DNA from 3 places in the Faecalicatena fissicatena genome. Region 3 is predicted to be linked to each of the others. Evidence: predicted binding sites of a transcription regulator. Region 3 holds the regulator's gene; each other region holds the start of a gene.
What was found. Region 3 encodes Rex, which represses fermentation and respiration genes when NADH is low (regulators of the CRP and FNR family bind a similar motif). Its sites were predicted from a motif close to ATTGTTAANTANTTAACAAT; they were not measured.
Positions count from the first base shown of each region.

Region 1 (8,094 bases), on a different contig from region 3:
ATCTTCTTCGGGTCGATGCCCTCCTTCTCGGCAAAATAGGTCTTCAGCATGGCCCCAAACATCTGCTGCGGCGACTTGCAGCTTGACAGGTTCTCAGTCATGTCCGGGAAATAGTGCTCGCAATACTTGATCCAGCCCGGTGAGCAGGATGTGATGAGAGGCAGCACTCCGCCGTTCTGTATCCTATCAAGGAGCTCTGTGGCCTCCTCCATGATGGTCAGGTCTGCCGCCCAGTCTGTATCGAACACCTTGTCAAATCCGATACGGCGCAGAGCTGCCACCATCTTTCCCTCCACATCGGTTCCCATGGGGTAGCCGAACTCCTCGCCAAGGCCGGCCCGGACAGAGGGTGCGGTCTGCACCACCACGTATTTGTCGGGATCCGCGATGGCCTCCAGGATCTGGTCGGTGTAGTCCTTCTCATAGAGAGCGCCTGTGGGACAGACGGCGATGCACTGTCCGCAGGAGACGCAGCTGGTCTGGCCAAGCCCCATGCCAAAGGGTGAGCCGATAAAGGTGGCAAAGCCCCTGTTGTTGGGCCCGATGACTCCGATGCCCTGGGTCTTCTCACACACTGCCACGCAACGGCGGCAGAGGATACACTTGTTGTTGTCCCGGATCATGTGGGCCGCGGAGGTGTCCAGCTCATAGTGGTTGGACTCTCCCTGGAAATAGTCTTCATCGTCCACGCCGTACTCCTGGCAGAGCTGCTGTAGCTCACATTTACCGCTGCGCACGCAGGAGAGGCATTTCTTGTCGTGGTTGGACAGCAGAAGCTGAAGCGTCCGCCTTCTCGACTTGATGAGTCTGGGGGTGTTGGTCCACACCTCCATCCCTTCATTGATGGGATAGACACAGGCCGCCACCAGGTTCTTAGCCCCCTTGACCTCCACCACGCACATACGGCATGCGCCGATCTCGTTAATCTCTTTTAAATAACACAGGGTCGGGATCCGGATGCCCGCCAGGTGCGCCGCTTCGAGAATGGTGGAACCAGCCGGAGCGGATACTTCTAAACCGTTTATCTTTAAGTTGATGTTCTCCATATTCTCCATCCTCCATTATTCTTTGTAGATTGCGCCAAAGCGGCATTTCTCCATGCAGGCGCCGCATTTTACACACTTCTCCTGGTTGATCACGTGAGGCTCTCTCACCTTGCCCACGATCGCGTCATTGGGGCAGGTGCGGGCACAGAGCGTACAGCCCCGGCACTTGTCCGCGTCGATCCGGTACTGCAGGAGATCCTTGCACACGCCCGCCGGACATTTCTTATCCACAATGTGGGCAATGTACTCGTCCCGGAAGTACCGCAGAGTAGACAGAACCGGGTTGGGGGCTGTCTGCCCCAGGGCGCACAGGGAATTGGATTTCAGGTGCTCTGCCAGCTCCTCCAGACGGTCCAGGTCCTCCATGGTTCCCTGTCCCTTTGTGATCTTCTCCAGTATCTCCAGCATGCGCCTTGTACCCACACGGCAGGGGGTACATTTTCCGCAGGACTCATCCACCGTAAACTCCAGGAAAAATTTGGCGATGTCCACCATACAGGTGTCCTCGTCCATGACGATGAGACCGCCGGAGCCCATCATGGAGCCGATGGCGATAAGGTTGTCGTAGTCAATGGGCACGTCAAAGTGCTCTGCCGGGATACATCCGCCGGAAGGGCCGCCGGTCTGGGCCGCCTTGAATTTCTTGCCCTTTGGGATGCCTCCGCCGATCTCTTCCACGATCTCCCGCAGAGTGGTGCCCATGGGGATTTCCACCAGTCCTGTGTTGTTCACCTTTCCGCCCAGGGCAAAGACCTTTGTCCCCTTGGACTTCTCGGTTCCCATGGAGGCGAACCACTCTGGTCCGTTGAGGATAATCTGGGGAATATTTGCGTAGGTTTCTACATTATTCAGTATAGTCGGTTTCTGGAACAGGCCCTTCAGCGCCGGGAATGGCGGACGGGGACGGGGCTCTCCTCTGTTTCCTTCAATAGAGGTCATGAGGGCCGTCTCCTCGCCGCACACAAAGGCTCCTGCACCCAGGCGCAGCTCAATGTCAAAATCAAATCCTGTCCCGAAAATGTCTGTTCCGAGAAGGCCGTACTCTCTTGCCTGGCCGATGGCAATGTTCAGTCTCTCTACTGCGATGGGGTACTCTGCCCGGACATAGATATAGCCCTGTGAGGCGCCAATGGCGTAGCCCGCAATGGCCATGGCCTCCAGCACTACGTGGGGATCTCCCTCCAGCACGGAGCGGTCCATAAATGCTCCCGGGTCTCCCTCGTCGGCGTTACAACAGACATACTTCTGATCCGCCTCGTTGGCGGCGGCGAATTTCCACTTCAGTCCCGTGGGGAAGCCGGCTCCTCCTCTTCCCCGAAGGCCGCTGTCCAGAAGGATCTGGATCACGTCCTGGGGCTTCATCTCTGTGAGCACCTTCCCCAGCGCCTCGTATCCGCCGGTGCCGATGTACTCCTCAATATTCTCCGGGTTAATGACACCGCAGTTCCTGAGAGCGATGCGGTGCTGCTTTTTGTAGAATTTTGTCTCCTGGAGCGGCAGCACCTCCGCGCCTTTGACTGTCTCATCATAGAGGAGACGCTTGACCACTCTTCCTTTTAAGAGGTGCTCGGACACGATCTCCGGGATATCCTCCTCCTTGACCATGGAATAGAAGGCCCCTTCCGGGTACACGATCATGATGGGACCCAAAGCGCACAGGCCGAAGCAGCCTGTCTTTACCACGCCGACTTCATTTTCCAGTCCCTGCTTTCTTATCTCTTCCTCCAGTCTGTCTCTGATCTTCTGGCTGCCCGAGGAGGTACATCCGGTTCCTCCACAGACCAGTACATGTGAACGATACATAGCTGCAACCTCCTTCTACTCTTTTCCGAGCTGCTCTGAGGCGAGGGTGTACTTGGTCACCACCTGGCCGCCTTTTAAGTGCAGGCGGAACACCTCCATCGCCTTCTCGGGTGTCATTTTCACGTAAGTTACCTTCTCCCTGCCCGGCTCCATGACCTCCACAATGGGCTCATACTGGCACAGGCCGATGCACCCTGTCTGGGTGACATTGATATTGTTCAGACCCTCCTCCTGCACAGCGTCAGCAAGGGCCGTGAGTACAGGGCGGGCGCCGCTTGCGATGCCGCAGGTGGCCATTCCCACCACCACCCTGGTCTGGGTGGCGTCCTCGGAGCGGAAGCCTACTTTTCCCTGCATCTTCTCTCGTATGGCACGTAATTCTTCAAGAGATTTCATATCCTTCCTCCAATCTTTCTTTTTCCTATAACGTACTGCCGCTGTCCACCTCCCTCCGGTTCTCATCCAGGTATTCCTTCAGGAACCTGGACACCTCCGGCGAGCTCAGCGGCACATTTCCAAGTATTTCCCTCATCTCCCGGGTATCCAGCGTGAATGCGCGTCCGTCCCGGGCGTATCTGTAGTAAAGATCCATCTCCTCATGGCAGGTGACAAGTGTATGTATGGTGGCTGTCATATCTCCCAGGGGCATCCTGTCGATGCTGTCGAGGACAAACACCGCCTTTGTCACTGTCCCCTCCCCCTCCTTTGACCGGATGGAAAAGCTTCCTCCTGTGGCCAGGGCCGCCTGCTTGAAAAAGGGAATGCCAAGCCCCACCTTCCGGGTATTCCTGGTGGTAAAAAAGGGATCTTCCACTTTTGCAAGCTGTTCCTCTGACATGCCGCAGCCGTTGTCCGCTATTGTAACGGAGAGGGTATTTTCAGCCGTGTCAGCCAGCACTTCGATCCTTACCAGGGTCGCGCCTGCCCGGACGGAATTCTCCGCCACGTCCAGGATATGAAGGGATATCTCCGGCAGCATGGCTATTCGTATTTGGCCAGGATGTCGTCGATATCGTCCACCTTCAGCCTGCCGTAGACCTCATCGTTGATAGTCATGACCGGAGCCAGGCCGCAGGCGCCGATACAGCGGCACGCATCCAGTGAAAATTTTCCGTCGGGTGTACACTCCCCGCCCACAATGCCAAGCTTCTCCATCAGCTTGTTGTAGATGTCTCCGGAGCCCTTCACGTAGCATGCCGTGCCAAGACAGACAGAAATCTGGTATCTGCCCTTGGGGCTTAGAGTAAACTGTGAATAAAATGTCACAACTCCGTAGATTTTCTCCAGGGGGATCCCCGTCTCATCGGAAATGATCTTCTGCACTTCTATGGGAAGATAACCGTATATCTCCTGAGCCTTCTGCAGAATCGGCATGAGGGCGCCCTTCTCATCCTTCATGCCGCGGATGACAGCAAGAAGCGCCTCTTCCTGCTCTTTCGTTCCCCGGAACGGAACGGTCGACTTCGTAGAAACCATCTGTAAACCTCCTTGTTCTCAATTTTTGTCTGAAAATTACTTTGTCTTTCACTCTTCAATCATTCTATCACAGACTTTTCTAAATATCTACAATTATCTCTCCTGTTTTTTAGTGATTATAACTTTTCTACGTCCATTTTTTCACATTATATGTTAAAAAATGCACAATATTGTTCTTCTATTTTTATCTATTTTATACAAATTGCCTTGATTTGACTATTTTCTGATGCTATACTCTCATTATACTCATTGTTTCATATTTTATATTTTTTTACTTTGTTTGCAGTATTTTCACAGGAGGTTTCCATGGTAATCAGAGAAATCAAAGCCCTTCTGGATGCACAGATCCTGTCCGGGGAACAGATGCTGGACCATGAGGTGGAGGAGGCCTTTGCCTCGGACATGATGAGCGATGTGCTGGCCTTTGCAAATCCACACTGCGTCCTTCTCACCGGTCTGTGCAATCCACAGGTCATCCGCACTGCCGAAATGCTGGATGTGTCCTGCATCGTCTTTGTGCGGGGCAAGCCCCTGGACAGCGAGATCCTGAATCTGGCAAGAGCAAGGGAGATGTGCGTCCTGCACACAGAAAAAGGAATGTATACAACCTGCGGCATTCTATACAGCAGCGGGCTGTAATGCCGGCCCTGCCGGCTTCAAGGAGGTAATCAAAACATGAGCGAATGTCTGACATTTGAATATCAGGTCCCCGGCGATGATTTCACCCGCGCCGGCGAGGCCAGCAGCAGTGTAAAGAATAAGCTCAAGATGATGGGCGTGGACAGCGGTGCCATCCGCAGAGTTGCCATCGCCATGTACGAGGGGGAGATCAACATGGTCATCCATGCGGGAGGCGGCGCCATCAAGGTCATGGTCACTGACGACAATATCCAGATCATACTGGCGGACACAGGCCCCGGCATCCCGGATGTGGAAAAAGCCATGCAGCTGGGCTACTCCACCGCCCCGGAGGAGGTCCGTTCCCTGGGCTTTGGCGCAGGCATGGGTCTGCCCAACATGAAGAAATATTCAGACAATATGCAGATCGACACAGAGGTGGGGGTGGGGACCACTGTGACTATGGACATACATCTGTAGGCGTATCTGCCCTGTAAAGGAGGACATCTTTTGGATAAATTCATACATTCTGTCAAACTGGATAAAGATGCCTGCACAGGCTGCATCAACTGTATCAAATACTGCCCCACCCAGGCCATCCGGGTACACGGCGGAAAGGCCTCCATCAAGCCCCAGTTCTGCGTGGACTGCGGCCGGTGTATCCGGTACTGTCCCCACCACGCCAAGATCGCGGAGTCGGACTCTCTGGATGAGATGCATGATTATAAATACACGGTTGCTCTTCCCGCCCCCTCCCTCTACGCCCAGTTCAACAATCTGACCAACGTGGACATTGTCCTCAACGCCCTACTCTCCATGGGCTTTGACGATGTCTTTGAGGTGAGCGCCGCGGCGGAGCTGGTGTCTGAGATGACCCGCTCCTACATAGAAGAGCACAGGGACGAGGCTCCCTTTATCAGCAGCGCCTGTCCCACCATCGTGCGCATCATCCGGGTCCGCTTTCCCACCCTGATCCCCCGGCTCCTTCCCATCCGGCCCCCGGTGGAGATCGCGGCACAGATTGCCAGAAAGCTTGCCATGGAGAGGACCGGACTTCCCTCCTCGGACATCGGGATCTTCTTCATCTCTCCCTGTCCCTCCAAGGTCACTTACGCCAAGGCTCCCCTGGGCATTGAGAAAAGCCAGATAGACAAGGTAGTTGCCATCAAGGATGTGTACCCAATCCTCCTGTCCCACATGACCCAGGACGAGTCGGAGCTGCGCCCCCTCTCCACCTCCGGCCGGATCGGCATCGGCTGGAGCAACAGCGGAGGTGAGGCGGCCGGCCTCATAACGGACAATTATCTGGCAGCCGACGGCATCATGAACGTCCTGCGGGTGCTCAGCGATCTGGAGGACGAAAAATTCCACGGCCTTTTGTTCGTGGAGCTGAACGCCTGCAACGGAGGCTGCGTGGGCGGACCTCTGACTGTGGAAAACCCCTACGTGGCCACTGCCAAGACAAAGCGGCTCCATCGGTATCTGCCCGTCTCCGGCACTCATATGGAAGCCTGCCCGGATGTGGACTATCTGTGGGAAGAGTATGTGGAGTACGAGCCGGTCTTCCGCCTTGGGAGCAATTTCCGCGAAAGCTTTGAGATGATGGGTATGGTGGAGGACCTGACAGAGCAGCTTCCCGGCCTGGACTGCGGCTCCTGCGGCGCTCCCACCTGCCGGGCCCTGGCGGAGGATATCGTGCGGGGCGAGGCCTCCAGAAACGACTGTATCTATGAGTTTATCGAGTATATCCAGAGCCTCTCCGGCGACCTGTCCTACCTGACCACCGAGATGGAGGCTGCCGGACATATCAGTCCTGTGGATCTGCAGAACCTGCAGCACTCCATCGGCAAGCTGGCTCTGGAGCTGCGGAGAAAGGATGTGTGACAGATGACTGCCGTGCGGGACCTGATCGAAAAAAATTGTTTTGAGCTGAAAAACCGGGGCAGAGCCGATAAGGCAGTGACGAAGGTGTTCTGCTGCGACCTGCTCAGCGTTGCCATGGGAAAGGCCCCCGAGGGCTGCGCCTGGGTCACTGTCATGGGAAACCGGAATACACTGGCAGTGGCCTCCCTGGCGGATGTCTCCTGTGTGATCCTGGCAGAGGGAGCTGCCCTCACACCGGAGGACCTGGCCTGCGCCGAAAAAGAAGAGATCACCGTGTTTTACACAGAGCTGCCCGTCTTCGAGGCAGCCCTGGCGGTGCATGGTCTGCTGTGAGCATGCTCTACTACGACCTTCACATCCACTCCTGCCTCTCTCCCTGCGGCGACAAAGACATGACACCGGCCAACATCGCCGGCATGGCCGCCGTGAAGGGGCTGGATGTGATCGCCCTCACAGACCACAATTCCTGCCGGAACTGTCCCGCTGCCATGAGGCACGCCGAGGATCTGGGTATTACCTTGATCCCGGGCATGGAGCTGACCACCTCCGAGGAGGTCCATGTAGTCTGTCTGTTTCCCACTCTTGAGGCGGCCATGGATTTCGACCAGTATGTGTATCTCCATCTTCTTCCCGTAAAAAACCGTCCGGACATTTTCGGAGAACAGCTGATCCTGGATGAGAAGGATCAGATCACAGGCACCTTAGAGAAGCTCCTGATCAATGCTACAGACATCCCCTTCTACCGGACAGAAGCTCTCGTGGCAGGATTCCACGGCCTCTGCTTTCCGGCCCACCTGGACAGATCCTCCACCAGCCTGCTATCCAACCTGGGCTTTATCCCCCCGGAGAGCACTTTCCGTTGCGCGGAAATCCGCGATCTCACAAAGCTGCATCAGCTAAGGAGAGACCACCCCTATCTGGAGAGCTGCCGCATCCTCTCAAATTCAGATGCCCACTATCTCTGGGACATCAGAGAGCCGGATCTGCAGATCCCCTGCGCCTCCCGCAGCATACCGGATATACTGGAGGTCCTGTCTGCGCCCCCGGCATATATCCAACATGCCGGGGATCGCAGGGATTGACTTGCCCCTGCAGGTGTGCTATCCTGTGGTAAGAAAATCAGATACATACAGGTGCCCTGCCATCTCACAAAAGAAACGGCAGGGATAATAGGGAAACAGGTGCAAGTCCTGTACGGTCCCGCCGCTGTAAGGAGGGAACAGTCTTTATGGTCCACTGTGTCCGGGTCATTCACACTCAGGGATAT
Region 1 is NZ_JACLYY010000007.1:38,363-46,456, forward strand. Features, by position in the region: gene H7U36_RS08475 (NADH-dependent [FeFe] hydrogenase, group A6) at 1-1,046, opposite strand, end outside; gene nuoF (NADH-quinone oxidoreductase subunit NuoF) at 1,062-2,849, opposite strand; gene H7U36_RS08485 ((2Fe-2S) ferredoxin domain-containing protein) at 2,865-3,245, opposite strand; gene H7U36_RS08490 (ATP-binding protein) at 3,271-3,828, opposite strand; gene H7U36_RS08495 (NADH-quinone oxidoreductase subunit NuoE family protein) at 3,831-4,325, opposite strand; gene H7U36_RS08500 (DRTGG domain-containing protein) at 4,632-4,964, shown strand; gene H7U36_RS08505 (ATP-binding protein) at 5,001-5,423, shown strand; gene H7U36_RS08510 ([Fe-Fe] hydrogenase large subunit C-terminal domain-containing protein) at 5,454-6,827, shown strand; gene H7U36_RS08515 (hypothetical protein) at 6,831-7,160, shown strand; gene H7U36_RS08520 (PHP domain-containing protein) at 7,163-7,909, shown strand; cobalamin riboswitch at 7,942-8,094, shown strand, end outside.
Region 1: H7U36_RS08495 (NADH-quinone oxidoreductase subunit NuoE family protein) is a predicted target of Rex. The motif match lies at 4,475-4,494, and genes of this name have one in related genera.

Region 2 (8,094 bases), on a different contig from region 3:
ACATCGGCCCCGTACCGGCGCTGGGGGTTGAGGGCCGTGTAGCTGCCCTCAATCCGCCCTGTCGCAGGATCCACCAGCTCCATAGCCAGGGTGGTGGTCCCGATGTCCACCGCCACCGCCTTTCCGACTGCCCTCTTTTCCTCCTCCGGGCTTTCTGCTCCCCGACGTCCATGATCCCGGCTCATCCGGCTCTCCGGTATAAAAAATCCATCCTCGCCGGGCCCCTCCAGGCAGATCCGGCAGTCTCCCTCCGGGATGGCGCGGCAGACAAGGCGCAGCCCCGCCTCCAGCTCCTCCTCCGAGAAGAACCGCCTGTCCGCCTCTGTCACCGGCATCTGCCCCTCCAGGATCCGGATCCGGCACTTTCCGCAGGTCCCTCTGCCGCCGCAGGGGGAGGCCAGAGGGATGCCCCACTCTCCCAGAGTCTCCAGGATGCTCTTTCCTCTCTCCACATGGCCTTTCACCTGCCTGCTCTCCTGCCCGCCCTTTTCCCGGGCCTCCACTGTGAGAACAACAGGACGCCCCCGGCGCATCCGGCAGGAGGTGTTGGAACAGCCGCTGCAATCGTGCTCCCAGAAAAACTGATCCCTCTCATCGCTTAGCAGGAACACCTGGCAGGCGCTTTTCACCGGGCGGTACATCAGCCCCTCTGTGATCTCCATACCGTACTGGCCGGCTCCGGTGACATGAAAGGCCTTTCTCTGGAGCTCCATGGGGGCGTCCTGGTGCGCCTCCAGCCGCCTGGCAATGCCCTTTCCCCGCCGCCTGCAGAGACGAAGCACCTCCTCCCGGAGCTGCCGGTCCATCTGGAAGAGGCAGACATCCGCCAGGGCATCTGCCAGCATAGCCCGGACGCAGTCTCCCTCCTTGAAAAGCTGCCCGGACCAGTCGCTTAAGTCCGCCCCCACGGTAGTGATGACATAGAGGGCTTCCTCCTCGTCTCCAAATCCCAGAAAAGCCGCCGGATCCAGCCTTCTTCGGGCCTCCGGCAGCATTTCCTCCAGCTCTTCCTCCAGCATCTTTTGAAGGCCGCTCTTTTCCCCGTCCACCAGGCGGCAGACCTCCTCCTTTGAGATGTGGATATGAAAATCTGTGTACCGCATTACGCGCTCTTCTTTTCCATGACAGCGGACCGGGCCGTCTCCGCCGCGGAGGCGGCGTCCGGCGTGTAGTAGTCCGCCCCGATCTGGCTGGCAAACTCGTCTGTCACAGGGGCGCCGCCGATCATGACAATGTATTTGTCCCGCAGGCCTCTCTCCTTCAGCCTGTCAATGCAGGACTGCATCTGGCACATGGTGGTGCTCAGAAGAGCGGACATGCCGATGACATCTGCGTGCATCTCCTCCGCCTTGTCGATGAAGGCGTCTGAGCTCACGTCCACGCCCAGGTCGCAGACCTCAAAGCCAGCCCCCTTGAACATCATACAGACCAGATTTTTGCCGATATCGTGGAGATCCCCCTGGACTGTCCCGATGACAGCCCGGCCCACGGGCTCGTTGCCCACCTCCACAAGCCTGGGCTCCAGGATGGAGAGCCCGGCGTTCATGGCCCGGGCTGCCACCAGCACCTCCGGCACGAACACCTCGTTGTTCTTGAATTTTCCGCCAATGACCATCATGCCCGACAGAAGGCCCTCGTTTAAGATCTCCTTGGGATTTATGCCCTCGTCCAGGGCCTGCTGTACCAGGGCCTTCACCTTCTTTGCCTTCCCCTTCTGCAAAAGCTCCGACATTTCCTGTAAAAGTTCCATTTTCCTTCTCCTCCTTTATTTCCCGTAAAACGCCTGCGCGCTGTCAAAAAACGCCTGCAGATTGGCAAGGGGCGTCACCGGGGGGATATCGCAGCCGCTGGAGAGCAGGAAATTGGGATACCTGCCGCACCTCTCCATAAGCTCTGTCACAGCTTTTTCCACCGTCTCCGGCGTGCCGCTCCTGAGCACGCCCACCGGGTCGATGTTGCCCATAACGATCCGGTCTCCCGGCATCTCCTTCAGCACTCTTGCCATGTCCACCGCGTTACCGAAGCTGTACCCGTCGGCGGGTATATCCGCGATGTCCCCAAGAAGCGGCTCCACCATGCCGCAGTTGTGGTAAATGAGGGCAAGACCCGCCTCCCGGGCCGCCTGGCAGATCCGCTTCACATAGGGAACGGAGAACTCCCGGAAAAGCCCCGGGGAGAGAAGTCCCGCCGCCGGCTCGGCCATGACGATGCCGTCGGCTCCCGCCTCCTTAAAGGCCCTGGCGTAGTCGCAGAGAAAGCCTGTCACCTTCTCCAGCACGGTCTCCACTATCTCGGGCTCCTCGTAGCACAGGATCATGATCTCCGTCATATCCAGAAGCCGCCCCGCCAGGGAGTAGGGTCCGATCATCCCCGCCAGGACAGGCCGATCCTTCACCTGTCCGGCCACCTGCCGGATCCCGGCCAGGCACTCCCCTGTTCTTCCAGCTCCCACCGGGGGCACCTGCAGGGCATCCGCCTCCTCTTCCTCCTGGATGATGGCCGCCGTCACCGTAGGCACCTCCTGGCTGCTGTAGCGCACCGGGCTGCCGAAGGCCTCCGCCTCCACCGACAGATCCATCAGCCCCAGCACGGCTGCCATGTCAAATCTGTCCGCAATGGCCTCCATGCACTCGGCCTGGAGCCGTCCGCTCCTCACCGTCTCCTCCACTGTGTTTCCTGTGATCTGGATCCCCGGAAAGGAGAGCACCGGAAGAGGCCTTTTCTCTCCGGGGCTCACCATGTCCCGCATCCATTTTTCCATGTCAAAATCCATCTCTGTCTGCCGCTCCTTTTCCTTTTTGTCGTTATTTACATTTTATCCGCCGGATGGTATGATTTACATGTCTGTTATGGTAGAAAAAATGTCATATCTGGTAAATGATATTCGACAGATGAGAGGAGGACTTTCCCATGCTGCAGATCCCGGAAAAGCTTTTTGTCACCAGATCCGTTCACCGGACCCTGGGACTGGATCCCAACAACTCCATACTGAGCTGCGGGTTTATCCACCACACCCGCCACCTGCCCCAGAACGAAAATCTGGTCTTCAAATATTACGGCGCCCTCCTTCTCCTGAGCGGGGAGGGCACCTATCTGGACAAAGACGGAAAAAGCACCCGGATCTATCCCGGATGCTTCGTTCAGCGTCTTCCCTATATCAAACATTCCACCATCACAAAGGAGGACGGGAAATGGCTGGAGTTTTTTGTCTGCTTTGGATATGAGACCTACCGGTCCCTGCGGCACATGGGCCTCCTCCTGGATCAGCCGGTGCTCTCCCCTGGTCTCTCCCAGTCTCTTCTGGACCGGTGCCTTCTGCTCTACGACCACCTGGAGCACTCCACACAGGAACAGCTCCCCTACCTTCTCCTGGAGGCGCAGCAGCTCGTCTTCGGCATCTATGACATGCACAGGAGGCAGAGCCTGCGTCCCTCCGTGCGCACCCTCCTGTACGAGGCCAGGGATCTTCTCGGAAGCGGCCAGATCCCGGACGACAGCTGCCGGGGCACAGCGGAATACCTGGGCCTTGGCTACGAGAATTTCCGCAAGCTCTTCCGCCAGGAATTCCACATGCCGCCCCACACCTACCTCATCCAGAAGCGGCTGAACAGCGCCAAGGAGCTGCTCCTGCAGGACAGCCTGTCCATCCAGGAGATCGCCGCCCGGACCGGCTACCCGGACAGCTTCTCCTTCTCCAAGCAGTTTAAAAAGTACACCACCCTGACCCCCCGCCAGTTCCGGGCCCTCCACCAGGTGCCCGGGGCGGACAGGGGAAGCGCCCGGCAGACTTGACCCTTCTGTTCCTTATCTCCCGTCCGGTTTTCAATCTTGCACAAACCTTTCTGAAAATCTGATGTTTTTTTCAGTCTTTTTACTCTTGCTTTTGCACCCCGGGGTGCTATAATCAGAATTGAAATTGATAAATTTTTAACACACCTTTTTATGTGTCGCAAAGGAGGATTTATTATGCTTAGACTGAGAATGATGCGCGCACCTCAAAAATATGTTCAGGGCAAGGACTCCCTTCTCCATTTCCACGAGGAGATGAAGGATCTGGGAAACAGCTGGCTCTTCATCTGCTCCAGAAGCGGGCATAAGATGTGTCACGATAAAATCGAGAAGAGCTTTGAGGGGACGGAGGATATCCGCCACTATGAGATCTTCGGCGGGGTCTCCAGCGTAGGCGAGATTGAAAAAATGAGACAGATCGCAAGGCAGGAAGGACTCAACGTCATCGTTGGCGTTGGCGGCGGCTCCGCCATCGACACGGCCAAGGCCACTGCCTACTACGAAAATCTGCCGGTAGTGATCATCCCCACTGTGGTGGCTACGGATGCCCCCTGCACTGGTCTCTCTGTCATTTACAACGATGACAAGACCTTCAACAGCTATCTGTTCTACCCAAAGAATCCTGAGGCCGTGATCGTGGACAGCGAGATCATCGCAAATGCCCCTGTGAAGTTCCTGGTAGCCGGTATGGGCGACGCCCTGGGCACCTATTTTGAGGCCAGGGCCTGCCAGCGCACAGACGCTCCCAGCCTGGAAAACGGAGGCATTACCCGATCCGCTATGGCGCTGTGCCGCCTCTGCTATGACACCCTGAAGGAATACGGGGCTGCCGCCAGGAAGGCCTGCGAGTGCCATGTGGTCACTCCCGCCCTGGAAGCCATCATCGAGGCCAATGTCTATCTCTCCGGCGTGGGCGCTGACAACGGCGGCCTCGCGGTAGCCCACTCCTTCTACAATGGTCTCACCGCCCTTGGCGGACACAGCGCGCCCCATGGCTGCTGCGTTGCCTTCGGCACTCTCGTCCAGCTCGTGCTGGAGGGAGCCTCGAAGGAGGAGTTCCGGGAGGTTCAGGATTTCTGCATGGAGGTCGGTCTGCCGGTTACCCTGGAGGAAATTGGCATCACAAAGGATGAAGAGATACGCGTCATCGCCGAGAAATCCTGCGTAGAGGGCGAATCCATCCACAACATGGTGGCGGACGTGACTCCTGACCAGCTCTACGCGGCCATCATCGCCGCGGACGCTCTGGGAAAGGAGCGCCTGGCATCCTCGAAATAAACATCTGCCACGAGGCAAACGCTTTTCCTTAACCAGCGATCTATATAAAACAGGCAGGAGCGCCCGACTTGTAGTCAGGGCTCCTGCCTGTCTCTGTCTATTGAAATGTCTATTGAAATCTTTCATACCTTATCCGGTCTGACCTAGACGCTGTAGATCCCCTCCCGCTTCAGCTGCCGGATGCACTGCTTCCGCACGAACCAGAAGCACACCGCCTGCATGGCAATGGTGAAGATCCAGGAGCCGGGGTAGGAGATGAACAGGAAGTGCAGGGATCTGTGGTGGGGAAAGAAGCCGTAGATCCACACGATCCTGGTTCCCACTGTCCCGATGACGGACAGGATCATGGGCACGGCGGAGCGTCCCATGCCCCGCAGGGCGCCCGGAAAGAGATCCATGATGCCGCAGAGGAAATAGGGAACAGTGGTGATGGACAGGATCTCCAGTCCGCACTGGATCACCTCCGGGTCTGAGGTGTAGATCCCAAGGAGCCGTGAGCCGAATACATAGGCCCCCACGCCCAGCACCAGGGCCGCGCCGGCCGACAGGATCATGCAGTCCGCCAGCACCCGGTCCATCCGCTTCTGCTTGCCAACGCTGTAATTCTGGCTGGTAAAGCTCATGCAGGCCTGTGTCACCGCGTTCACCGACACATAGAGAAAGCCCAGGATGTTGTTGGCCGCCGTGTAGCCTGCCATGGCGATAGAGCCGAAGGAGTTGACTGAGGACTGGAGCATGGCGTTAGAGAAATTGATGACCGTACTCTGGATGCCCGCCGGTATGCCCACCTGAAAGATCCGCTTCAGGTAGACAGCTCTGATCCTGAGCTTTGAGAAGCGCAGCTGATAGCTTCCCTCCGTCCTGTGGAGGCAGCGCAGCACCAGGATGCTGGAGACCATCTGGGAGGCCACTGTGCCAATGGCCACGCCGGCCACGTCCAGGGGGATGACGATGACAAGCAAAAGATCCAGCACCACATTGGCCAGCCCCGCCACGCAGAGGAACATCAGGGGCCTCTTCGTGTCCCCCACCGCCCGCAGGATAGCCGCCCCGTAGTTATAGAGCATAAAGAAGGGCATGCCAAGGAAATAGATCCTCATGTACGTGGTGGACTGACCGATCACATTTCCCGGGGTATCCATCAGGCTCAGGGCAAAGCGGGACATGGCAAAGCCCACAAAGGCCATGATGATGCCGCTGACCAGGGCCAGGGCGATGGCGGTATGTACGGACTCGGACATCTCCTTGTCCCGGCCGGCCGCATAGTACCTGGCGGCCAGCACGTTTGCCCCCAGGGAGATGCCGATAAAGAGATTGGTGAAAATGTTGATCAGCGCCGTAGTGGAGCCAACAGCTGCCAGGGCGTCGCTCCCGCTGAAACGCCCCACCACGATGATGTCCACCGCGTTGAACATAAGCTGCAGGATGCTTGTCAGCATCAGGGGAAGCGAAAATGAGATCAGCTTGTCCATGATAGTCCCATTGCACATATCTATTTCATATTTATTCCTTTTCAATGTCCGATCCCTCCACTTCGTTTTGTGCCATGGCTATCTTACTGCTTTCTCCGGTTTTCGTCAATAGACGCCCGCCGGCTTTCCGGATCACGTTTCCAGATCACGTTTACGGATCAAGTCTTCGGATCACAGCCACTCCCCGTATCGGCGTATATAGAGCTTCTTCACAGCGGTGGCCAGCGCCATATACCCGGCCACGATCGCCGCAAGCCACCCAAAGTACACAGCCGGCAGCGGCGCAAGGCCCAGGGCATCCCCCACCGGCGTGAAGGGGATCCATGTGGCGATCCCGATGCCCGCCAGCGACAGGAGCGCAACCGGCGCGGAAGCCCGGCTCTGCACAAAGGGGAGATGGGGCGTGCGGATCGTGTGGATCACCAGCATCTGGCTCCACATGGACTCCACGAACCATCCCGCCTGGAAGAGGGAAGCAAAGAGCGCCTGCCCCTCCTGCCCGGCGATCCGGGAAAACAGCTGCCCGCCCGTGCATGCGGGACAGATCACAAAATACAGCACCGCAAAGGTGACAATGTCAAACACCGAGCTCACCGGGCCGTTCCAGAGCATAAATCGGCTGATCCCGGAGGCGTCCCATTTTCTCGGCACCCGCAGCCAGTCCTCATCCACATTGTCCCAGGACATGGCTGTGCAGGAAATGTCGTAGATCAGGTTCAGCAGGATGAGATGGATGGACTCCATGGGCAGGAAAGGCAGAAACGCGCTTGCTGCCAGGATGGAAAAAATGTTTCCAAAGTTGGAGGATGCGGTCATCTTGATGTATTTGATCATGTTGGCATAGGTCTTTCTCCCCTCCAGAACGCCCCGGGCCAGCACCTTCAGGTCCTTCTCAATCAGGATGACAGAGGAGGCCTCCTTGGCAATATCCACAGCCGTGTCCACCGAAATCCCCACGTCCGCCGCTTTCATGGCAGCCGCATCGTTGATCCCGTCCCCCATGTAGCCCACACAGTGTCCCCTCTCCCGGAGCACCCGGACGATCCGCTCCTTCTGGGACGGCGAAAGCTTGGCAAAGACAGTGGTCTTTTCCGCCCTTCTCCCCAGCTCGCCGTCATCCATCCGGTCCACCTCATCTCCCAGCAGGATGGCCCTTCCGTCCAACCCCACCTGCCTGCAGATGGCCCGGGTCACCTTCTCATTGTCCCCTGTCAGGATTTTTGTCGTGACGCCGTACTCCCGAAGAGCCAGGAGGGCTTCCCCTGTGTCCGCCTTGGGCGGATCCAGAAAGGCCAAAAAGCCGATCAGGACCATGTCCCTCTCGTCTGCCGCGGAGAACTGCCCCTCCGGGGAGGGATCTGTCTTCTGGGCCACAGCGATCACCCGCATCCCCGCCTCGTTGAGCCTCTCCGCCCTTGCAAGCACAAGCTCCCTCACCTCGTCCTCCAGAGGGCGGATCCTGCCGCCGCACTCCGCGAAGGAGCAGCAGCCCAGCATCTCCTCCACAGCTCCCTTTGTGACCATCTGGGTCTTGCCCTCTGTATCTCTCACCACC
Region 2 is NZ_JACLYY010000002.1:312,027-320,120, forward strand. Features, by position in the region: gene H7U36_RS03605 (ASKHA domain-containing protein) at 1-1,103, opposite strand, end outside; gene H7U36_RS03610 (cobalamin B12-binding domain-containing protein) at 1,103-1,750, opposite strand; gene H7U36_RS03615 (uroporphyrinogen decarboxylase family protein) at 1,766-2,761, opposite strand; gene H7U36_RS03620 (helix-turn-helix transcriptional regulator) at 2,911-3,792, shown strand; gene H7U36_RS03625 (glycerol dehydrogenase) at 3,967-5,067, shown strand; gene H7U36_RS03630 (MATE family efflux transporter) at 5,211-6,557, opposite strand; gene mgtA (magnesium-translocating P-type ATPase) at 6,711-8,094, opposite strand, start outside.
Region 2: H7U36_RS03625 (glycerol dehydrogenase) is a predicted target of Rex. The motif match lies at 3,916-3,935, and genes of this name have one in related genera.

Region 3 (8,094 bases):
CAGGCTTCTTGGATAGCCGTCCCCGTATCCCACAGGCACTGTGACGATCTTTGTCCTCCGTTCTGTGACATAGGTTCCCCCGTAGCTGACGAAGGTTCCCGGCTCCACCCATTTGACGTGGGACACATGGCTTATGAGCTCCATGGCGGGCTTTAAGGGCACCAGTTCCTTTTGCACCTCCCCGGAGGGGTACAACCCATACATGGCGATGCCTGCCCGGACAAGATCCATGGCCGCCTCCGGCATGTCGATGATGCCGGCGCTGTTGGAGCAGTGGCACAGTTTAAACGCAACGCCCCTGTCCGCAAGCCGGGCCTTCATCCACAGGTATTTCTCCATCTGGCCCCGGGTAAATGCTTTATCCGTCTCATCTGCCTTGGAGAAGTGGGTAAACATCCCCTCCGCCTCAATGCCGGGAAGTCCGGCAGCCCGGGCAATGGCGTCCGCGCTCTCCTCGCTGATGAGAAAGCCCAGTCTGGACATACCGGTGTCCAGCTTGATGTGGATGTAAGCGGTCTTTCCCAGCCTTCCGGCCCTCTCGGAGACGTCCCGGGCCATCTCCTCCGTGTAGCAGGTCATGCGGATCTCCTGCCGGATCATCTCGTCTCTTTGCTCCGGGAAGGTGCACCCCAGCACAAGGATGGGCTTTTGTATCCCCTTCTTCCTGAGCAGCGCCGCCTCGTCGGGCGTGGCGGCCGCGTAGCCCCAGATGTAGTCCTTCTCCTCCATAACGTACTTCGCGATCTGGGCCGCCCCGTGGCCGTAGCCGTCCATCTTGATGACGCCGATCATCTTCGTGTCAGAAGGGAGTCTCCTTCTCATCATCTCCAGATTGTACTCGATCGCATCCAGGTCGATCCTGGCACAGATCCTGGTGTATTTCTTCATGCTCTATTCCTCCAGTCTTTTCAATACCGTCCCTACCGCGTCTGCCAGATCTCTTGCCAGCACACTGTATATGCCCTTCTCCTCCCGGGCCGCGTCCCCCGCAAGCCCGTGCAGGTATACGCCCAGAACCGCGCTGTCAAAGCAGGACATCCCCTGGGCCAGGAGCCCTGTGATGACTCCCGCCAGCACATCGCCGCTTCCGGCCTTTGCCATCGCCGCGTTGCCGGACAGGTTCACAAAGGGGTGCTCCCCCTGCCTGCACACGCAGGTCCTGGCGTCCTTCAGCACACAGGTGACACGGTACTCTCCCGTGAACTGGGCCAGCACATCCAATCGGTTCCTCTTCAGCTCCTCCACCGGCCTTCTTGTGACTCTTGACATTTCCTTCATGTGGGGCGTGAATACGAAATTTTCGTGGGGCAGCTTTCCCAGATAGCGGGTGTGCTCCGCCAGCAGGTTCAGGCCGTCCGCATCCACCACGCAGGGAACCTGCACGTTCTCCAGCGTAGTCTGCAGGATGCGCCTTGCCTTGTCACTTGTGCCAAGTCCGGACCCGATGCTGACTACGTCCGCCCAGCTAAGGAGCCTTAGGAGCTCCCGCTCGTCAAAGAAGTCATAGCAGCGGATGATGGCCTCCGGCAGCAAGGTCTGCAGGATGGTCCGGTTGTCCTCCGGTGTGTAGATCTGCACAAGCCCCGCCCCTGTCCTGTAGGCTGCCAGGGCTGCCAGATAAGCGGCCCCCGCCATGCCCTGGCTCCCGGCTATGATAAGGGCTTTCCCGTAATCCCCCTTGTGGGAGTCGGGCCGTCTCCTGGGAAGCATGCTCCCCGCGTCCTTCTCCTCCAGGGCGTAGGCCACCTTGCTGTCTCCCTCCAGGCCCGAGGTATCGACACCGATATCCCTCACGACCAACTCCCCGGCGTAATCCCGGCCGGGATCCAGGGTACATCCCAGCTTGGCGCACTGGAAGGTCACTGTCAGATCCGCCTTAAAAGCGCTCGTGGCCACTTCCCCGTTGGTGGTGGAGACGCCGGAGGGAACATCCACCGCGATCTTCACGCCTCCGGACCGGTTCATAGCCTGGATACAGGCGAGATAGCTCCCCTCCACCCGGCGGCTTAAGCCGGCTCCGAAAATGGCGTCTATCAGTATACTATATTCTCCTTCTTCGAAAGAGTTTCCCAGGACGCCTCCGGCCTCCTTGAAAAGCTCGATCTGCCTCTTTGTCTCCTCTGTGCAGTGGTCCGGATTTCCCACCATCACCGCAGTCACTCCGGCCCCCTTCTCAAGCAGCAGCCTTGCGATGGCAAAGCCGTCTCCCCCGTTGTTGCCGGAGCCGCACACCACGCACACGCAGGACAGGTCAAAGCCTCTGTCCATGACCGTCTCCACAAACGTGCGGGCCGCACGCTCCATCAGGATCAGCGACGGGATCTTTTTCTCCCGTATGGTATAGCTGTCCGCCGCCTTCATCTGTCTTCCGTCTGGCAGAAATAGCATAAAATCACCCTCCCTTTCCCTGCGCCACAGGCAGGTTCGTTTTTGAAGCCGCCGTCCCGCTGCGCTCAGACAGGTCCACGGCAACGCAAAAGACGTGTAAAGAAGGCCTGTCTCACACACGCCGGCTTTACACGTCTCAAAGTCCTGTTACTTCTCTGATTTTTTCTGTTCCTCTTTGTAACGGCTGATATTGTAGGACAGCCGCATCAGGCTCTCTGACAGGTGGACATTTTCAACGATCACATCATCCGGAAGATTCAGATCCGTATGTGCGAAGTTCCATATCGCCTTCACTCCGTACGACACCAACTGGTTGGCAACCTCAATCGCCTTTGCCTTCGGGATCGTCAGAATACCGATCTCTATGTCATTGTTCTTAACAAAGTCCTCCAGCTCGTCCATCATATGGATGGGCACGCCCCGGATCGTCATCCCCTTCAGTGTGGGATTGACATCAAAGATACCCTTGAGCACAAATCCCCGTTTTTCAAACGCCGCGTAGTTCGCCAGCGCATGTCCCAGATTACCGGCCCCGATGATGACCATGTCATGATCCTCCTCCAGGCCAAGTATCTTTCCTATCTCTGTGTAGAGATATTTTACATTATATCCATACCCCTGCTGGCCAAAGCCGCCGAAGTTGTTCAGATCCTGCCGTATCTGGGATGCTGTCACATGCATTTTCTTGCTCAGGTCGTTGGAGGAAATGCGCTCCACGCCGTTCTCCAGCAGCTCCCCTAAATAGCGGTAATATCTTGGAAGTCTACGTATGACTGCCTGCGAAATTTCTCTGCCTTCCACTTTATCCACCTTCCATTTCAGTTTCTCAGATTTTATTATATAGAATTGTTACAATAAAGTCAATTTATTGTTCTCAAAAGTTCCTCAAATCAGCGCTGACAGCCTTCTGGAAATTGACACGCCGCAGGTTCCCCGATATAATAGTTAAGGCTTTAAAATGCACGGTTTTTACGCAGGAGGTACACCATGATACTGGCATGTCACAATATAGAAAAATCATTTGGGGAGGAGGTCATCGTGCGCGACGGCTCTTTCCATATAGAAGACCACGAGAAGGCAGCCCTGGTGGGAAGCAATGGGGCCGGGAAATCCACCATCCTCAAGATGATCGTGGGGGAGCTGCCTCTGGACGGCGGCTCAGTCACCCTGGCAAAGGGCCGCACCCTGGGCTATCTGGCCCAGCACCAGGACCTGACAGGGGGAAACACGATCTACGAGGAGGTGAAGACCGCCAAGGCGCAGATCATCGCCATCGAGAGGGAGATCCGGCAGATCGAGGAGGAGCTGCCCTCCCTCCAGGGGGATGCCCTGACAGAGCGGCTGAACACCTATCACCGGCTGACGGAGCAGTTTGAGCGGGAGAACGGCTACGCCTACGAGAGCGAGATCACCGGCGTTCTGAAGGGACTGGGCTTTGGGGAGGAGGATTTCTCCAAGGCTGTGGACACCCTCTCCGGAGGACAGAAGACCCGGGTCTCCCTGGGGAAGCTGCTCCTCACCAGACCGGATGTGCTGCTCCTTGACGAGCCCACCAACCACCTGGACTTAAACTCCATCTCCTGGCTGGAGACCTATCTTCTGAACTACCCCGGGGCTGTGCTCATCGTGTCCCATGACCGGTATTTTCTGAACCGGGTAGTGACAAAGGTGGTCGAGATCGAGCAGGGGAAGCTGACCACCTACATGGGCAACTACTCCGCCTACGCGGAGAAGAAAAAGCAGGTCCGGGAGGCACGCCTGAAGGAGTACATGAACCAGCAGCTGGAGATCCGCCACCAGGAGGCGGTCATCGAGAAGCTCCGCTCCTTCAACCGTGAAAAGTCCATCAAGCGGGCGGAGAGCCGGGAGAAAATGCTGGACAAGATGGAGCGGATCGAGAAGCCGGCGGAGCTGAAGACAGACATCCACCTGACGCTGGAGCCCTCCTGTGTCAGCGGAAACGATGTTCTCTCGGTAGAACACCTGAGCAAAGCCTTCCCGGATCAGACGCTCTTCACTGATGTCAGCTTCGACATCCGCCGGGGCGAGCACGTGGCCGTCATCGGCGACAACGGGACGGGAAAGACCACTCTCCTCAAGATCCTGAACGACGTGCTCCCCGCAGACAGCGGCAGCTTCACCCTGGGGGCCAACGTCCACGTGGGCTACTACGACCAGGAGCACCACGTGCTCCACATGGAGAAGACTGTGTTCGAGGAGATCTCGGACGACTACCCGGATCTGACGGGCACCCAGATCCGCAACATGCTGGCCGCTTTCCTCTTCACGGGGGACGATGTGTTCAAGCGGATCGGAGATTTAAGCGGAGGCGAGCGGGGCCGGGTATCCCTGGCAAAGCTGATGCTCTCAGAGGCCAATTTCCTGATCCTGGACGAGCCCACCAACCATCTGGACATCGCCTCAAAGGAGATACTGGAAAACGCCCTGAACAATTATACCGGCACGGTCCTCTATGTATCCCACGACCGGTATTTTATCAACCAGACGGCCACCCGCATCCTGGAGCTGGTGAACCACACCTTTGTGAACTACATCGGCAACTACGATTACTACCTGGAAAAGCGGGAGGAGCTGACCGCCGCCTACGCGTCCTCCTCTTCCGCACCCGCTTCAGCGAAGACCGGGAAAGCCGCACCCGCTGAGACAGTGTCCGAGGCCAAGCTGAGCTGGCAGGAGCAAAAGGAGGCCCAGGCCAGGGAGCGCAAAAGACAGAACGACCTGAAGAAGACAGAGGATCTGATCACCAGTCTGGAGGAGCGGGACGCACAGATTGACGAGCTCATGGCCACAGAGGAGGTGTACACCAACTCTGTGAAATGCCAGGAGCTGGCAAAGGAAAAGGCGGACATAGCCGCCCGGCTGGAGGAGTTGTACGAAAAATGGGAGGAGCTTGCGTAAGGCAGGCTCCTCCCTCTTTTGTAATGCAGGCGCATATTTTATGGCATTTTTTCTCTATAATATTTTCTTCTTCTTGAAGATCAGAATACAGACAATGATGACGATCAGGCTCAGCACGATAACCCCGGGATAGCCGTTCTGCAGCTCAGGCATATCCTTAAAATTCATGCCGTACCAGCCCGTGATCAAAGTCAACGGAAAGAAGATGGTGGACAGGACGGTGAGGAACTGCATGTTGCTGTTCTGCCTTGCATCCACCTGAGCCTGGTACACGTCCCGCACCTGCTGGGCGTACTCCAGCAGGTGGGAGGTGCGGCTCATGAGTCGGTCTGCCCGGTCTGAGAGTGTCCCGAAGTATTTGAGCTGCTTTTTGGCGAAAAAGCCGTTCTCATTTTCCTCCAGCTCTCTCCCCATATCCATCATCTCGTCGTAATAGCTGCGCAGGTTCAGAAGCTTTCTCCTGATGGGCATCAGCTCCTGCTGGAAATTCTCGATCTTCCCCTGCATGGCGTCCTCCTCCATGTGCATCAGCGTCTTCTCGTACTGCATCAGCAGCTCCTGGTCCCTGCTCATGAACTCGGCAATGTAATTGTAGATAAACCGCTCCTTTGTCTCTCCCTGGTGAGCCTTTTTGCTCTTGATCCTGCGGATCAGCCGCATGGAGAAATCCTCGTCGTCCACCAGCACCACATGATTCTGGTTGATGAAAAAATAGATCCGGTAGCGGCTTCCCAGCACATCCAACAGCTTGGGGATACACAGGGTCCCAACCAGGCACTCCTGCTGTGTCTCCAGCTTGCAGAAGCCGATCTGTCCCAGCTGGATATCATTTTCATACTGGATGCCGGACAGGTCGAGAACCCGCCTGGAGTTCCGGGAGTCGGTGAGGAAGACCGCGGGGCACTGCTCCAGCCTCCACGCCTCCTCGTCCATTTTTTCCAGCCTCTCTCCCATCTTCCATATCATGCTTCTCAACACCTTTTCTCTCTATGTTATGCGCTTTCCGATTTTATGCTTTTCCGATTTTATGCCTTCCCCGCCTTCTCGTAGGCCTCCTGGTAAAAATACTCCTGAGCGTTCAGGGGCTCCTCCCCCTCCTTCTGGGCCACATGTCTGTACTCCCCGTCGCTGCAGGCCTCCCTGGCCTTCTGATTGTCTCTCAGCATAGTGTCAAAAATGGACTGCAGGCGCTCCTTTAAGTCCTCCTGGAGGACAGGGGCAGCCACCTCCACTCTGCGCACCGTGTTTCTCGTCATAAAGTCCGCAGAGGCGATGTAGTACTTTGCCCGCTGGCCCCTTCCAAAGATGTAGATCCTGGAGTGCTCCAGAAATCTGCCCACAATACTGATGATCCGGATGTTCTCCGTGCTGCCCTCCACGCCTGGGATGAGACAGGCAATGCCCCGGATGATCATGTCGATCTTCACGCCGGCACAGGAGGCCTCGATCAGCTTGTCGATGATCTTCTTGTCTGTCAGGGAGTTCAGCTTCAGCCCGATGTAGGCTTCCTCCCCGTTCTGAGCCCGGCTGATCTCCCCGTCGATCATATCCAGCACTCTGTTCTGGAGGCACTTGGGCGCCACCAGGAGCTTATCGGACTTCTCCACCACCTCGCCCTTGGAAAGAGCCTGGAACACAGCTGACGCCTCCAGCCCGATATCCACATTTGCTGTCATGAGCGACAGATCCGTGTAGAGGCGGGACGTCTTCTCATTGTAGTTTCCGGTTCCGATCTGGGTGATGTACTCTACCCGGCCCTCAGCCTTTCTGGTGATCAGGCAGAGCTTGGAGTGGACCTTGTAGCCCTCCAAACCGTAGATTACCTGGCAGCCGGCCGCCTCAAGCCGTCTGGACCACTCGATATTGTTCTCCTCGTCAAAGCGTGCACGCAGCTCCACAAGGACCACGACCTCTTTTCCGTTCTCAGCCGCCTCTATGAGAGCCTCAACCACCTTGCTCTGCTTTGCCAGACGGTAGAGGGTCATTTTAATGGAGATGACGTTCTCGTCCTCAGCCGCCTCGCTGAGCAGGCGGAGGAAGGGCCGGATGGACTCATAGGGATAGGACAGCATCTTGTCCTCCTCCTTGATCTGCTCTATGAGGCTTCTTCCCTCCTGGAAGGCGGGGGATTTCTGAGGCACTCTCTTCTCAAAGAAGAGCTCCGGATTTTTCCGCAGGATGTCCTGTATCTGGAAGAGGAAGGACAGATCCAGGGGCGCCTGGCTCCGGAACACGTGGGTAGAGTCCAGATCCAGATATTTGCAGAGTGTCTCCACCACATCCCCATCCATCTCCCTGGAGAGCTCCAGGCGGACCGGGGAGAGCTTTTTTCTCCTCTTGATCAGGTCTGCCATGAACTCCCGGTAGTCCAGGTCCTCATCGTAGAGGGCGTCCGCGTCAATGTCCGCATTCCTTGTTACACGGATCAGAGATTTGGCCTTGATCTGGTAGCCGTCGAACACTCTGGGAATATAGTGGAGGATCAGCTCTTCTGCCAGCATGTAACAGCCCTCCTGCCCCCGCACTGGGATCAGCCTCTCCACCATGGTGTTGGTGCAGGGGATAATGCCAAGTCTCTCCTTTTTGTTCTTCGTCTCAAGGACAGCCACCGCGTAGATCTCCTTGTTGCGCAGGAAGGGGAAGGGCTGTCTCTTTCCAACCACTGTGGGGGAGATCAGGGGGGCGATCTCCATCTGGAAAAATCTGGACAGGCTGTCCTTCTCCTCCTCGGAGAGACGGCCAAAATCTGTCAGCCGCACACCGCAGGGCTCCAACTTCTCCATCAGG
Region 3 is NZ_JACLYY010000001.1:60,189-68,282, reverse strand. Features, by position in the region: gene alr (alanine racemase) at 1-888, opposite strand, end outside; gene H7U36_RS00315 (bifunctional ADP-dependent NAD(P)H-hydrate dehydratase/NAD(P)H-hydrate epimerase) at 892-2,388, opposite strand; gene H7U36_RS00310 (redox-sensing transcriptional repressor Rex) at 2,536-3,189, opposite strand; gene H7U36_RS00305 (ABC-F family ATP-binding cassette domain-containing protein) at 3,376-5,307, shown strand; gene H7U36_RS00300 (magnesium transporter CorA family protein) at 5,362-6,273, opposite strand; gene ppk1 (polyphosphate kinase 1) at 6,333-8,094, opposite strand, start outside.